DNA from 4 places in the Caballeronia sp. PC1 genome. Region 1 is predicted to be linked to each of the others. Evidence: predicted binding sites of a transcription regulator. Region 1 holds the regulator's gene; each other region holds the start of a gene.
What was found. Region 1 encodes LexA, which represses DNA repair genes until DNA is damaged. Its sites were predicted from a motif close to ACTGTATNNNNATACAGT; they were not measured.
Positions count from the first base shown of each region.

Region 1 (3,774 bases):
GGTCAAGGCCGAAGCCGGCGCCTGAGTTCGCACGCGTGCCGGATCAACCGGCGAGATCGACCGCAACGAGCTTCCACGACACGAGCCCGTAGCGATGGAAGATCGCCGAGTAACGCGCATCGCCGGCGCCGTGCCGATAGGTGACGACGAACGTGTTGAAGTCCCTGTACCCGGCGGTGGTCTGCGGCGGCTCGGCAGGCGCCTGTTGCGCGGTCGCGACGCCGGAGGAAGGCGCGTTCGCCGCTGCGTTGTCGTGCGGCGCTGCGCTGTCGCCCGCGGGCGGCGGACGCTCGCCGGGATCGCCGCGCGGCGGAATGCCGTTCAGAATGGCAGCGACGCCGTCCGGCGTCGCGTACGAATCCACCAAAGGACCGACGAGCGCCGCGCCGATCATCGCACCGATGATTGCAAGCGGATTGCCGCTCTTCTGGATATCGATGCGGCGCGTGAGCAGCGCGGCGACCTGGTCCTTGAGGCTCGCGCGAAGCGCGGGAAAATCCACGTATTGATTGACGGTCTGCGCATCGCGCGCATCGGCTGCGCGCTTGACGCGATTCAATGCGATATACGGCGACGCATAAACGAAACCGAGCGCCGCGACGAGAACCAGAACGACGAGCGCGGTGAGAACAGATCGGGAAGTGCGTGACATGCGGCGGCGAAGCCTCTCTTGCAGAATGTGATCCGGGATTGACCACGCCGATGCGCGATAAATCCCGGAGCATCGTGCATTCACGCGAGAATGCCGCCCGCGAGCTCCGCGCTTTCCTCGGCGATGCAACGGTCGATCATGCGCGACACTTCATCGATCTTGCCGACCAGAATGACGCGCGATTGCCCGCGATAGACCCGCACCGGTGCGCGTTGAGCGGGCTCCGCGTGCACACCGCTGTTCAACGACACGCGCGCGAAAGCCGGCTGGCGGGACGGCAGCGCGGGCATGTCGTCGAAGAGATCCGGCGTGGTTTCGGCGCGCGGCATGCCGCACGCGATCAGCGTGCGCAGATGGCGCAGGCGGCCGAATTGACGGAAGGGCAGCAGACGGGCAAAACGTTCCATGATGACTCTCCAGACGATAGGACGCACCGCGGCGCACCGCGCGCGGTGGCCGTCATGCTTGTTGTAGTTGAGACGCCTGAGGGCGTTCGAAGCAGTGTGTGAAGAGAGTTTCCGCTGTCACCGAGACATTTTCTGTCTCTTTGTGACGAGCGAGGCGACATTTATTCTGCCGCCTGCCACTCCCTCCGCTGCCCCGTCAGAACTCGCCCGAACGGATCAAACCGACCGCGATGCCTTCCAGCGCGAAATCGCCGCTGCCGGAGCGCACGAAGATGTTTTCATAGTCCGGGTTCTCGGCAATCAATTCGACGCCGTCCGCCCGGCGCTTCCAGCGCTTCACGGTGACGTCATCGCCAAGACGGGCGACGACGATCTGTCCGTCTTTCGCTTCATTGCGCTTTTGCACCGCGAGCAGATCGCCGTCGAGAATGCCGGCGTCGCGCATCGAAAGGCCGCGAACCTTGAGCAGATAGTCCGGCTTGCTGGAAAAGAGCGCGGGATCGCACGCGTAGTGCTGCGAGATATGCTCCTGCGCGAGGATCGGGCTGCCCGCCGCGACGCGCCCGACCAGCGGCAGCGACAGTTGCATGATGCTCTGATGCGGCAGCGTGAACTGATGCGGCAGATCCTCCGCGCGATCGAGGCGCGACACGTCGCCGAGCAGCCGGATGCCGCGCGACGAGCCCGCCGCCAGCTCGATCACCCCCTTGCGCGCCAGCGCCCGAAGATGTTCCTCAGCCGAGTTCGCCGAACTGAAGCCGAGCTCCGCCGCGATCTCCGCGCGTGTCGGCGGGAAGCCGGTGCGGTCGATCGCGCGCTGGATCAGTTCGAAAACCTGCTGTTGCCGCGCGGTAAGTTTTGATGTTCTGGTCACAGGCTAGGCCCCTGATGCACTGTATGAATGGACAGATCACTGTATTTTTATACAGTATAGCCCACTTTTCAAGCTTTACTTTAAGTTCGACCGTGCGGCCGCGAAGCCGCGTCGCTTCGCGCTTCTTCCACCCAGGAATAAGGTTCTTAGCAGTTTTACGTATAAAAAAGTGAGAAACGATTATTTCTAATCATATAGACCCGTCGATAGACTGATTCCGTCAATTCGATAAGACGGAGAACGGGGAATGCAAAGCATCAACACGGGATTGCGAAGGCTGCTGGCAGCGGCGACGCTCGGCGCGGCGGGCCTGATCATGACTGCACCGGCGCATGCCGACACGTCGTTTCTGAACGTTTCCTACGATCCGACTCGCGAGCTGTATCAAGACTTCAATCAGGCGTTCGCGAAAAAATGGAAGGCCGATACGGGCGAGACGGTGACGTTCAAGCAGTCGCACGGCGGCTCGGGCGGTCAGGCGCGCGCGGTGCTCGACGGCCTGCAGGCCGATGTCGTGACGCTCGCGCTCGCCTACGACATCGACGCGCTCGCGGGCAAGGGCCTCGTCGGCGCGGACTGGCAGAAGCGTCTGCCGGACAATGCGTCGCCCTACACCTCGACGATCGTGTTTCTCGTGCGCAAGGGCAATCCGAAGCACATCAAGGACTGGGACGATCTGGCGAAGCCTGGCGTTTCCATCGTCACGCCGAATCCGAAGACTTCGGGCGGCGCGCGCTGGAACTATCTCGCGGCGTGGGCCTATGCGCAGCACAAGCCGGGCGGCAACGAGCAGACCGCGAAGGACTTCGTCACGAAGCTGTACAAGAACGCGGGCGTGCTCGATTCCGGCGCGCGCGGCGCGACGACGAGCTTCGTGCAGCGCGGGCAGGGCGACGTGCTGATCGCGTGGGAGAACGAGGCGTTCCTGTCGCTCAAGGAGTTCGGCACGGACAAGTTCGAGATCGTGGTGCCTTCGGTGAGCATTCTCGCGGAGCCGCCGGTCGCGGTCGTCGACAAGGTGGTCGACAAGCACGGCACGCGCAAGCTCGCGGAAGCGTATCTCAAGTACCTCTATAGCGACGAAGGCCAGCAGATCGCCGCGCGCAATTTCTATCGTCCGCGCTCGGACAAGGTGCCGGCCGAGCTCACGAAGCAGTTCCCGAAGCTCAAGCTCTACACCATCGACGACACGTTCGGCGGCTGGACCAAGGCGCAGAAGACGCACTTCGCGGACGGCGGCGTGTTCGATTCGATCTATCAACCGCAATAAGCGAACGAAGCGGCGACGCGGCGCATAAGACGCCGCGCCCGCGAGAAGACGCGTCCGACCCCGGCGCGCAAACAAGGATGACTCAAGGATGACGACCCTCACATTCAGGAAGCCGAGCGCGCTTCCCGGGTTCGGCCTGACGATCGGCATCACGGTGGCGTATCTGAGCCTCGTGGTGCTGATTCCGCTTGCCGCGACCTTCGCGAAGACCGCGACGCTCGACTGGGCGCAGTTCGTGCGCGCGGTGACATCGCCGCGCGTGCTGGCCTCGTACCGGCTCACTTTCAGCGCGGCGCTCGGCGGCGCCCTCATCAACGCGGTGTTCGGCTTTCTCGTCGCGTGGGTGCTGGTGCGGTACACGTTCCCGTTCAAGCGCATCGTCGATGCGATCGTCGATCTGCCGTTCGCGCTGCCGACGTCGGTGGCCGGCATTTCGCTCGCGGCCGTGTACGCGGGCAACGGCTGGATCGGGCAGTATCTCGCGCCGCTCGGCATCAAGGTCGCGTTCACGCCGCTCGGCGTACTCGTCGCGCTGACGTTCATCGGCTTGCCGTTCGTCGTGCGCACGGTG
Region 1 covers NZ_JAJUBH010000001.1:1,261,022-1,264,795, reverse strand. Annotated here, with positions in the region: gene LY284_RS06020 (universal stress protein) at 1-25, shown strand, start outside; gene LY284_RS06015 (DUF2939 domain-containing protein) at 44-652, opposite strand; gene LY284_RS06010 (hypothetical protein) at 733-1,059, opposite strand; gene lexA (transcriptional repressor LexA) at 1,256-1,933, opposite strand; gene LY284_RS06000 (sulfate ABC transporter substrate-binding protein) at 2,181-3,203, shown strand; gene cysT (sulfate ABC transporter permease subunit CysT) at 3,292-3,774, shown strand, end outside.

Region 2 (3,774 bases), on a different contig from region 1:
TCGGTGCGAACGCAACGATCATAATCGCGTCGTTCAGCGCCACTTGCGACAAGGTGAAATAGGGATCGCCCTTGCAAAGCTGCGACCAGACGAACACCATCGCCGTGCAAGGGGCGGCGGCCAGCAGAATGAGGCCGGCAATGTAGCTGTCGAGTTGCGCTGCAGGCAGCCAGGGAGCGAAGACGTGGCGCACGAAGATCCATCCGAGCAGCGCCATGGAGAAAGGCTTGACCAGCCAGTTCACGAATAGCGTGACACCGATCCCGCGCCAATGGCCTTTGATCTGGGCCATCGCACCAAAGTCGATCTTGATGAGCATCGGGATGATCATCACCCAGATGAGCACGCCAACTGGCAGATTGACCTGCGCGATCTCCATGCGACCGATAGCCTGGAACAACGACGGCAACCATTGGCCCAGCGCGATGCCCGCGATGATGCACAGCGCGACCCACACCGTCAGGTATCGCTCGAAGAAGCCAATGACGGGGCGGCCCGCGCGAGCAACCGAATCAGTGCTGCTCATTGGATTCCTCGGCCGGACGTTCGCCAATTGCACGCACTTCCTTCTGCGCTGCATTGCGATCAAGTATGTTCAACGGCAGGTTCACAAACTGACTCACCCGCGTCAGGATCTGCCGGTAGACCTTCGTAAAGACTGCGCGCTTCTGCTCGTCGCTGCCCACAAATGCGGCAGGATCCTCAAAGCCCCAGTGCGCGGTGATCGGCTTGCCGGGCCAGATCGGGCAGACCTCTCCCGCCGCCTGGTCGCATACGGTGATCACGAAGTCCATTTGCGGTGCGTCCGGCGTACCGAACTCATCCCAGCTCTTGCTGCGTAGCCCTGCCGTGTCGTAGTCCAGTGATTCGCAACGCTCGAGCGCAAACGGATTGACCGCACCTGACGGATGACTACCTGCGCTGAACGCATGGAAGCGGCCCTTGCCGAGTGTGTTGAAGAGCGCTTCGGCCATGATGCTTCGGGCACTATTGCCCGTGCAGAGGACCAGAACGTTGTAGGTCTTGTTGCTCACGTGGCGCTCCGTTTAATATCTGCGCCCGCGCAGCAGGCATTTGAAGAAACGTAGGTACTGCGTGAACGGTCGCGCGACTCACCATAAACTGGAGCATGCTCAAGCGTTCTAAATGTCTCCCACGCGACTCCCTGAGGATCGACAGTCCACGCCTTGTCCGACTTTGCGTAACAACAAGTCGTCGCCGTCTGGTTTGAAACAGGCAGCTCAGCGCTTGCAAAGCGGGCTCGCATCTCGGCGAGTTCATCATCTGACTCGACCTGGATGCCAAGATGATCGATGCCCGGCTTCACGCCACGCTTCGAAATGGCGAAGTTGACCTTAGGATCGCTCAACTCCCACTTGCGATAGTCCGACTTCGATACGGTCGGCTCCGTGCCTCCGAACATAGCAACGTAAAAGCGAGTGCTCGCTTCGAGGTCTTCGACAGCGACATGAATGTGCATGCGTTTCATGATTTAGCTCCTGTGCATTGCGGCACACCTTGAACGGAACAGTCGGCGCCAGCACAGCAGTTCTCAGTCAAAAACCCGAGCAAGCCGTTCATCGCGTCGAAATTGGCTGAATAGAAGATGAATCGTCCCTGCTGGACGCTGTTGACGAGGCCAGCATGCGACAGGTCTTTAAGGTGAAACGACAGACCGGATGGCGAGAGGCCAAGCTGCTGAGCGATCTCACCAGCCGGCATGCCTTCGGGGCCCGCGACAACCAGTGCGCGGAAGATCGCCAGGCGCGATTCATGAGCGAGCGCGCCGAGCGCGCGTACAACGAGGTTCGAGTCCATGGCAGCATCATAGACCTGTCGATTCAAAGATTCAAGTAATCTTGAAACGACAGAGCGACAGTGTTTGGTCGATTAATTAGGGACGGGAAATAGCGGGCGGAATCGAAGAAGATTGGACTCGACCTCCAACCTGGAACTCAAACACTTGGGCTAGAATACCTGTATATTTATACAGTACTTCTGGAGCTAAATCGTGAGTCGGACTGCGTTAGCCGCACAGCAGTTACGCACGCCCGAGGAACGGGCGCGCTCCATCGATGCTGCGCTCGACAGAAATATGTATTCGGAGTCGGGGGGAATAACCTTGTGGCGCGGAGCGCAGCTGGCGCGGGGCGGTGGACGGACGATCGATACAGGCTATGCCAGCCTCTCGACGGAGCTGCCGGGCGGTGGATGGCCCTTGGGCGCACTCACTGAGATGATGCTCCAGCAGACAGGCATTGGGGAGCTGCGCCTGCTGGCTCCGGCGCTCGCCGCCACGAAGCGACCCATCACCTTGGTCCAGCCACCGCAAGAGCCAAATGCTCCGGGGCTCGCGTATGTGGGCGTCCCGCTGGAAAACACCTTGCTGTTACGGCCCAAAACGACTGCCGACTCCCTGTGGTCTGCAGAGCAGATCCTCCGTGCGGGGACGTGCGGCGCGCTTCTTTTCTGGCAAAACCACGTCAAAGCGGAATGGCTGAGGCGGCTGCAGGTCGTCGCGAAGTCAAGCGAAACCCTGTTTGTCGTTTTCAGACCGTTGGCGGCCGCGATGGACCCGTCGCCGGCTGAATTGCGGCTCTCGGTCCGGCCAACAACTGACGGCGTGTCCGTCGAAGTCGTTAAACGAAAGGGACCTGCCGCCGCGCAGCCGATCGTGGTCGAGCTTCACCCGTCGCCCGTGCTGCTCAGCCGCCACGCCAGGACCCGCCGTCCTGCGACCGTAAGTCGACGAAGCCTCGCCGAGACCACGTCGGCGTGACGAACGCGGACACGGCGCGTCGGTCGTGTTAACGTTACGGGCACCGCCCCGAGGTTAGTCTTTGCTGCCCAGCTCGCTATGTTTGTGGGAGTGGGTCGCACCATGAATCAGTTCGTAATGCGCGCCCTTGCCGCTGCGGGTTGGGGGGAAATGCTCGCCTTCGACACACGTCACTTCAAAGCCACTTCCGCCGTCGCCTTCCCGGACTACCTTGTAGATGCCCGAGGTCTTCACAATCTCGCCGGGTTTATGCTGCTCTGCCATGTCTTCCTCCGCGGTTGTTCTTCGCCGACGAGCAACCGCTGTGCCTCCGCCGGAGGAGGCACACGACGTGCGCATGCTCTGCACCGATTCCGCAAGGCCTTCCCATGATTGACGTGCGACGACTGCGCAGATTAGGGGCCGTCAGGGCTGAAATGCCCGGTCGTATCGCGCCGCAGCTTGCCGTGCTCGCGAAGCAGCCGCCGGCGACAGGGCAATGGTCTTACGAGATCAAGTTCGATGGCTATCGGCTGCTATCGAAATGCGTGGCGGGCGTGCCGACGTTTTACACGCGCAACGGCCATGACTGGACCGATCGTCTGCCGGCGCTGGCCGACTCCCTTGGCTCCTTGCCAGTGAAAAGCGTCTGGCTCGACGGCGAAGCTGTCGTGCTCAATGAAAGCGGCCTGCCCGACTTGGGGTCGTCTCAGAAAACGGAAAATAAAGCACGCTAAGGCATAGCCGAACCTGCCAAGCTTGCTCCACCCTGTAGTGACGCGATCAGCGGGCAGGAAACGTTCCCCCTTCGCGCATGGCAGGCGCACACCAACTCAGACAGCACGGCCTCCATGCGCGCCAGGTCAGCCATTTTCTCGCGCACGTCCTTGAGCTTGTGCTCGGCCAGACTGCTGGCTTCCTCGCAATGGGTGCCATCCTCCAGCCGCAGCAGCTCGGCGATCTCATCCAGGCTGAAGCCCAGCCGCTGGGCTGATTTCACGAAGCGCACCCGCGTT
Region 2 covers NZ_JAJUBH010000005.1:237,521-241,294, forward strand. Annotated here, with positions in the region: gene arsB (ACR3 family arsenite efflux transporter) at 1-526, opposite strand, end outside; gene LY284_RS37245 (arsenate reductase ArsC) at 513-1,034, opposite strand; gene LY284_RS37250 (ArsI/CadI family heavy metal resistance metalloenzyme) at 1,031-1,489, opposite strand; gene LY284_RS37255 (helix-turn-helix transcriptional regulator) at 1,486-1,818, opposite strand; gene imuA (translesion DNA synthesis-associated protein ImuA) at 2,096-2,779, shown strand; gene LY284_RS37265 (hypothetical protein) at 2,834-3,043, opposite strand; gene LY284_RS37270 (hypothetical protein) at 3,148-3,495, shown strand; gene LY284_RS37275 (mercury resistance transcriptional regulator MerR) at 3,492-3,774, opposite strand, start outside.
Region 2: imuA (translesion DNA synthesis-associated protein ImuA) is a predicted target of LexA. The motif match lies at 1,977-1,994, and genes of this name have one in related genera.

Region 3 (3,774 bases), on a different contig from region 1:
AAGCGCGCTCCTGCTGCGTCCGCTTCCTGAAGCCGCGCTTCGAGATCCGCGAGATCGTTGTTCTTGTAGCGCAGACGCCGCGCTTTGGAGAGACGCACGCCATCGATGATGCTGGCGTGATTCAATTCGTCACTGATGATCGCGTCTTCTTCGGTCAACAGCGTTTCGAAAAGACCGCCGTTCGCGTCGAAGCAGCTCGAATAAAGAATCGAGTCCTCGGTTCCGAGAAATTGTGCGATTGCCTGTTCGAGTTCCTTGTGCACGGTTTGCGTCCCGCAGATGAAGCGCACGGATGCCATGCCGAACCCGTCGGCGTCGAGTCCGGCTTTCGCGGCGTCGATAAGACGACGATCGTCCGCAAGTCCGAGGTAATTGTTCGCGCAGAAGTTGAGGACGTCGCTCCCGTTCGCCAGCCGGATATCCGAGGACTGCGGGCTCGCAATCACGCGCTCCGTTTTGTAGAACCCTGCGGCGCGTATCTCGTCGAGCGTCGAGCGCAAATGGGAAAGGTATCGGTCTTTCATCGCAATCCTTGTTCTTGACGTGCTCATGCATCCGCGTGCTTTGCTGCTCGCGCCGCGGCCCATAGCCCTGTTATAGTGCATTCATCGCATCGGACATGTTCGATATTTCGAACAAATTTCCAGTATGCCGAACACTCTAAGGGATTAGTCGAGTCATGGCAAGCACGGGTTCACAGGAAAAAGCAGGCGAATTCAGCGCGGGCGGTGCGGCGCCGCCGCGCGTCGGGGAAATCATTCAGCGATTGCGCAGCGAACGGAAACTTACGCTCGATGATTTGTCACGAGCTGCGGGGGTGTCGAAATCGATGCTGTCGGAAATCGAGCGCGACAAAGCCAATCCGACGATCGCGGTCGCCTGGAGATTGACCAACGCGCTCGGTATCAGCCTCGATCAGCTCTTCACGCAGCAAAGGCCGGCCGAAGCCATACGTGTCGCCGGTCCACACGAGATACCGACCTTGAGCGGCGACAACGGCGGCTATCAGTTGCGCGTGTGGGGCCCGATAGAACTCGCCGGCAAATTCGAATGGTACGAACTCACGTTACAGTCGGGCGCGGCGCTCGCGTCGAATGCGCATGAGCCGGGCACGCGTGAGCATCTCACGGTCTTGAACGGTTCAATCGAAGTGGAAAGCTCGGGCACGACTCGTCGGCTCAAGAGTGGTGAGACCGCGCGATATGCGGCAGACGAAGCGCACGCGATTCGCAACGTGGGGCGCGCTGAGGCGAAGGCGCTGCTGGTGGTGATCCACGGCTGACTTTATGCGCATCAAGTTCGGGCAGCAGCACCGCCGGCCCAAAGAAAAACGGGACACGCAAAAAGCGTATCCCGTCTCAAATGCGACGCCTAAACTCCTGCGCCGCCGTGCCCGTCCTTACGGGTTCTTCTTGATGCTGTCCTTCAGATCTTCTTTCGCATCGCCGACGCCTTTCTGGACTTTGCCCGCTGCCTGCTGCATATCGCCCTTGGCTTCCTGAGCCTTGTCGCCCGTCATCTTGCCGACGCCTTCGTTGATCTTGCCCTTGACCTGCTTGCCAACGCCTTCGACTTGATCCTTGTTCATTGCAGTTCTCCCGTGGTTTGCAGTGCGATCGGCCGCGCTGTGCCGTCGAACGAATGCAGAAAAGCGTCTGCGCGTTCCGCTCAGGTGATGTCCCAAGCATGGCTCTAAGATGCGCTTCGTTCGCCAACGCGCATAGTCGTGCGCGTCTGAAAGGCACGTAGGCGGAATCGCACATACACCCGGGTCGACTAGCGAGACGCTATTTTCATTGCAACAAGTACTGTATATTTGTACAGTACAATAAGACCAGTTGGAAGGGGTGGATCATGGAGTCGAATGGCGAAAATCTGAGCAAGAGGCAATTTGCCCGTGCTGTGCGCGACCTCGAACGCATCACGCGTCAGATTGCGGGACGTTACATCGACAAGGGCGTGCCGCTGACTTGGCGGCTGCTGCACGCAATCGAAGCGGAGGCCGTAGCAGACCTCGGCTTCGCCGGGCGGCATGAAGCGACATTGCGCGAACTATTCGCGCGTCCCGACGACTTTCATTTCCCTGAAACCGACGACGTAGTCGACGTCGCGTCCTCCGACGCCTTGCCCGCCGTATTCGCCTTCGCCGTGGACGCCTACGAGCGCGCCGCACGACACGGTCGACCGCAACTCGCCATCGCAGCGCACTGACGCGCATCCCGGGCACGCGGGCGATCCGCGTGCCGAACCTAGGTCATTTCATCTCGCAACGGACATCGTCAGGGCGCGAAATCGGCCGACATGTCAGCGTCGGACCGCGCTTCGAGCCTGCCATCCCTGCATGCCGCGCGAAACACCTCGTAGTCCTTTTCCACCTGCTCCGCATAGTTGCGTCCGTAGCGCACGAGCACTTCCGCCATGCGATCGCTGTTGCCGAGATAGCCCGAAATCTCCGGTGCGCGTCCGCCCGATTTAGCGTGCGCGCGGGCGAGCGCCCAGCCGCACATCGCGGCGTACTCGCGAAAAACGTCATCGGTGAAGGTCTCGAATTCGGCGGAAATTTTCATGTCGCGCAACTGGCGGATGTAGAGCGAGCGTCCGAGCGGGCCCGTCGCCCAGCCAAGAAACGGGTCGGTCGCCGCCTGCATGAGGCGCTGTCCGTGAACGACGCGATGACCGTCGTGTTCGGGATCGTGAGTGTCTTTGTCGTTGTCTTTATCCCTGGCGTGCTTCGCGTATCGCGCGACGACCGATGTCGACGCCTCCTTCATCTGCAGGAAGAGCGGCTGGTCGTGGGCATCGGTAAGCAGCAGAACGAGGCAGCGCGTGCCGACGCTGCCTACGCCGACCACCTTGAAAGCGACGTCCTGTAACGTGAACTGCGATAAGAGCCGTGCGCGCTCGGGCGTCAGCGTCTCGACATACTGCCGCACGAGCGCCGCAAAAATCTCCTCGCGGCTGCCTTTGAGCTTCATCCATTCGTCGTTCTTATCGATCAGTGTGTTCTTGCCGCGAACATGAAACACAGCGGGGGGCGCATCGCGGATGCGCCACGTGCCGCCCGTTCGATCCGCCACCTTCGGCAGCATGGTCTCGTGGGTGCGGCGCGAGGCACGCTCGATGCCGCGCTTGATGCGCCGCCGCGCGTCATCGCTCTGCACGGCGGCGTACATGCGATCGAACGTGATGCGCTCGTACCAGAGATCGAGCACGCTCATTTCAGCGTACTCGCGCATATGCATCTGATAGCTGCGCGCGGCGAGAAAAGCGAAGTCGTCGGCCGCAAGATCGCCGTGACCAAGTTGACGCCCGGCGATCGTGAAACTCGCGACCAGGCGCTTCACGTCCCATTCCCAAGGGCCATGCGCCGTTTCGTCGAAGTCGTTGAGATCGAAGATCAGCGCGCGCTCCGGCGTCGCGAACCCGCCGAAATTCGACAGATGGCAGTCGCCGCAAATCTGAATTGCGATGCCGCTGTCCGGCGTCGCGGCCAGATCGTGCGCTTGCAGGATCGCGCTACCGCGATAAAACGTGAACGGCGACACGAGCATGCGGCCATAGCGCAGCGGAACGAGCGCTTCGACGCGCCCTTTGCTGCTCGATCGCAGCAGTTCGATGGGATCGCGGTCGATATCGCCGATCGCCTCGTGCACGCCCCGTGGTGTGCGCTCGCGCGCAGCGCGTCCGATCGCGCGGCGTTCCTGCCAGGATTGCTGGGCCATCGTTCACTCCAGTATGCGCATGAGCGCGAAGGTGGAAGGAAGCCGCATAGAC
Region 3 covers NZ_JAJUBH010000002.1:1,624,355-1,628,128, reverse strand. Annotated here, with positions in the region: gene LY284_RS23485 (glycine C-acetyltransferase) at 1-524, opposite strand, end outside; gene LY284_RS23480 (helix-turn-helix domain-containing protein) at 680-1,282, shown strand; gene LY284_RS23475 (CsbD family protein) at 1,400-1,588, opposite strand; gene LY284_RS23470 (DUF2471 family protein) at 1,855-2,211, shown strand; gene LY284_RS23465 (DUF2252 domain-containing protein) at 2,280-3,722, opposite strand.
Region 3: LY284_RS23470 (DUF2471 family protein) is a predicted target of LexA. The motif match lies at 1,808-1,825, and genes of this name have one in related genera.

Region 4 (3,774 bases), on a different contig from region 1:
TTTCCGCACCCAAGCGAGCGACCAGCAGTTCGAGCAGGCGGTTGTGATCCTGTGCCGATCCGCCCGGATCGGGGAAGAGCGAATCGCTCGGCGGCTCGGCGGGCTGGACTTTCGACGCCGTGAGTCGAACCGCGATGACGGCCGCTTCGAGCTCGATCCGACCGAGCCGCTCCTTGAGCAGGCGGACAAGGTGCTCCTCGTGCCATGTGGGTTCGGCGAGTGCAATCTCGATAACCGTCGGGTCGATCGCCTGGCGGCCGCGCTCGTGCTCGAGCGTGATGGTCGCCTGCGTGAGTGCGAGCTGCTGTGCGCTCAACCAGCCACACAGCTGCACGATCAATCGCCGTGCGGAAAAGAGGATCGCCTCAGCATGCTCGACGCGATCCGGCAATTCGGTGCGCGCGCTGAAGGAGGGCGGCAACTCCAGCCATTCGTACAGTTCGGGCGACAGGCCGTAGGCGCGGTCAAGAGAATCCAGTAAATCCACACCGCACCTCTTTTTGAGACCCGCGCGCGGCAGGCGTCGAATATCGTTGAGCACTCGACAACCGAGTCCGTTGAACCAGTCGCCGAATGAGCGAACTTCGGGGACGACCATGAAGGGTAGCTCGCCCAGCAAGCGTTCGAGCGATGTCATTTTGAGCACGCGCCGGCGACCGCGTTTGGCAAGCAGCCACGCGCCTTGTCCCGTAGGGGCCACGCTCATGCGGGCGGTGACGCCGATGGCTTTGACCGTCTCGCAGATCTGTCGACAGACGTGCACGATGCCGCCGAACAGTCGAAGACTCGCCGTTACATCAACGACGATGGTTTCTTCCTCACGCACGGCGACCTGAGGCGAGAAGCGCAGCAGTGCGAAGGCGACTTCGCGCTGCACATCGAGCTCGCGCGCGGGGCTGCGGTCATACATCAATGCGTCGGCTGTCAGTGTCGTGACGCCACCGCGCTTCATGCCCACCATTACCCCTGCCTCTCTTGCTGCCTGATCCAGCACGATCACCTTGTCACGTTCAAGCACCACGCAGCCGTGTTCAGTCGGAGATGACCATCTCGGACGGAAGACCTCCAGCGAAAGCCGGGGCAGGAAGATGGCGACGAACACGGCCATGAGGGCTGAGCAGAATGGGAGTCGGTTGGAGGTGGATGGACAGTGGATCGGTTCGGGTTGGACCTCGTCGCTTGACGACATCGACGACGATTCCGCCGTCGGCGGGCCGCACGCCCAGCCGTAAAGTCGCAGGCGACGAATCCTGAGCGGCAGCGAGCGGTCGAACCAAAATCAGCAATGTTTCGGTCGCTTGAGCCGCCAGATGCAATCGCCGTAACGCCTCAGAGCGGATGTGCTGCTGCCAGAAGAGCAGCGCGCCGCAACTTCGGGCGTTGAGCACGCGCTCGGCGCACCAGAGCGCGTCGGCTGTCTTCGAAGCCCGCAGTAGCATCAGTTTGTCCAGCGGTACGCCCAGGTAGGCGAACGCCAGGCTGTTCGGCATGTGCGGCGCCTGGAGTAGTGCAACCGGCCGTTTGCTCGCCGCAAGAAGCGCGGGTTTGAGCAGACGCATCTCACCGATCCCCGGCTGCTGAACGAGTAGCTCGACCAGCGCGCCAATCGGCCAGCCGCCACCAGGCAACTCCGCAGACAAGGCCGCGTAGCCGGTGTCGATTGTCTTGCCGTACGGGCGAGCCAAGGCCGACCCTCGCCAAATCGACGGGTGGATTGACTCGATGTGTTGAGGCAGGGCGGCCATGGTCGGGAAAAGATTCCGGGAAAGGGGTTCCGTCAAATACTGTATAAATATACAGTACTCATCTTAGCGCAAAACTGAACCAGTGAATTGCTCCCTTTTAGCTGGCAGCTCAAATATCTGACCAATAAGCTTGCACCACGACATCCAATGTCCGAGGTCGCCGCCTTCGTCGCCAAGTTGCGCAAGGCTTTTGGTGATGCGACGATCGACGAATCGGTGCAAAAGAGAAATACGCAGGGAGCGAGATGGAGAAACCGGAAATTGACGAACTGACAGGTGCGCGAGCCGATCTACTGTGCTTTCTCGTGGCGACGGTGGCGGCTTCTTACGCGCTCACGCAGGAATGGCGCGTCGATCACGTCGTTGCGAGCTGCCGCATATGGATCGAACGCAATCGCGTGACGATGGACTGGCTCGACCGCATTCTCACCGGCCAGTTGGCGCTCAAAATCGCGCGCCGCGACCTGAAGCGTGCGGGCATCGCCGTACGCCAGTCGGACGTGCAGGTGCTCTTCACTGGCGAGATGGGACTGAACCATGCGAGCACGGTGGTCCAGAAGATGATGAAGCTGTGTCGCGAGGCGACCGGCACGGCGAGCTAATTGCTGATCTGAGCGATCGAAACCAGAGATGATTCGGGTGACAAATCCGGGCGACTGAGCGGAACGATCACAAAGCAAGGAGGCGGCAGTGTGTTACTCGGCGCAGATCCAGGCGGACTATCGGAAATACGTCAAAATGTACGGCGCACAGATGGACATTCGCGAATTCGCGCGTCTGTACTGGGAGCGCGCAGAAGGCAGCAAGGCGAAGATTCCGAAGGCGATGGACGCCCCGTTCCTTGAGCCCCAAAACGACGATGATCGTCAGATCAAGGAATTCATCGATCGGTTCAACGCCGAGCAGGCGAACACACTCGAACAGGATCTCTTTAAGCAGCGCAAGCGCCTCGCCGACGCCGAGCGCGCGCTGCAGACGAAGGTGACAAAAGCCGCGACCGAAAGTCGGCGTATCGCCACCGACAAGATCGACTCTGCTTTGCGTCGACTCGACGATCTGCGTCGAACGGCACCCAAGGATCGCGACTCGCGGATCTTTCCTGGGCATTATGCGCCGGTGCTTGTCGTTGAAGATGGCAAGTACATGGTGAAGCCGATGCGCTATCAGTGTCGCATTGCAGGCAAGCCCGCCAACTATGACACGCGGTTTCCTGGCACGTACAACGCGCGACGCGACAATCTCGAGGGCTTTTGGAAGCCATGCTTTGGCGTGTCGCATGGTTTGATGCTGGTCGACGTCTTCTACGAGAACGTCAAGCGAGCTCGTTACGAGAACACACCTCTTGAGACGCACGAGCAAGACGAAAACCTCGTCTTGGAGTTTCGCCCAAGCAACGGTCAGCTAATGTACGTCGCTTGTCTGTGGTCGCACTGGAGCGCGCCCGGCCAACCGAGCCTGTCAGATTTTTAGTGTGCCGAGGTCATGAGACGATAACGGGAATAACGTCCTATGACCGAAGCAACCGTGACAAAGAAGAACAAGAGCACAAAGGCACCGAAGCTGTTTTCCGATGAGCTAATTGACCAATTGCTTGCACAAGTTCAGGGCAAGGATGCCGAGTCGGTCCTGGGCGAATCGGGTCTGGCCGGCCAACTCAAGAAGCGGCTGGCCGAACGCATGCTCGCGGCCGAGCTGAGCCACCATCTGGAAGCCGAGAGCGAGCAAGGCAAGGCTGGCAACCACCGCAACGGCACGAGCTCGAAGACGGTCCTGACGCCCAACGGCGAACTGAAGCTGGATATTCCGCGCGACCGGCAGGCGACGTTTGAGCCGCAACTGGTTGGCAAGTATCAACGCCGGCTGCCGGGTTTCGACGACCACGTCATCAGCATGTATGCGCGCGGCATGAGCGTGCGTGAGATTCAAGGCCATCTGCTGGAGTTGTACGGGCTGCAGGTGTCGCCCGATCTGATTTCGACGGTCACCGACGAGGTGCTGGCTGAGGTCGAGCAGTGGCAGCAACGCCCGC
Region 4 covers NZ_JAJUBH010000006.1:23,459-27,232, reverse strand. Annotated here, with positions in the region: gene LY284_RS37755 (DNA polymerase Y family protein) at 1-1,108, opposite strand, end outside; gene imuA (translesion DNA synthesis-associated protein ImuA) at 1,032-1,745, opposite strand; gene LY284_RS37745 (hypothetical protein) at 1,991-2,347, shown strand; partial or broken gene LY284_RS37740 (SOS response-associated peptidase family protein) at 2,436-3,212, shown strand; gene LY284_RS37735 (IS256 family transposase) at 3,255-3,774, shown strand, end outside.
Region 4: imuA (translesion DNA synthesis-associated protein ImuA) is a predicted target of LexA. The motif match lies at 1,784-1,801, and genes of this name have one in related genera.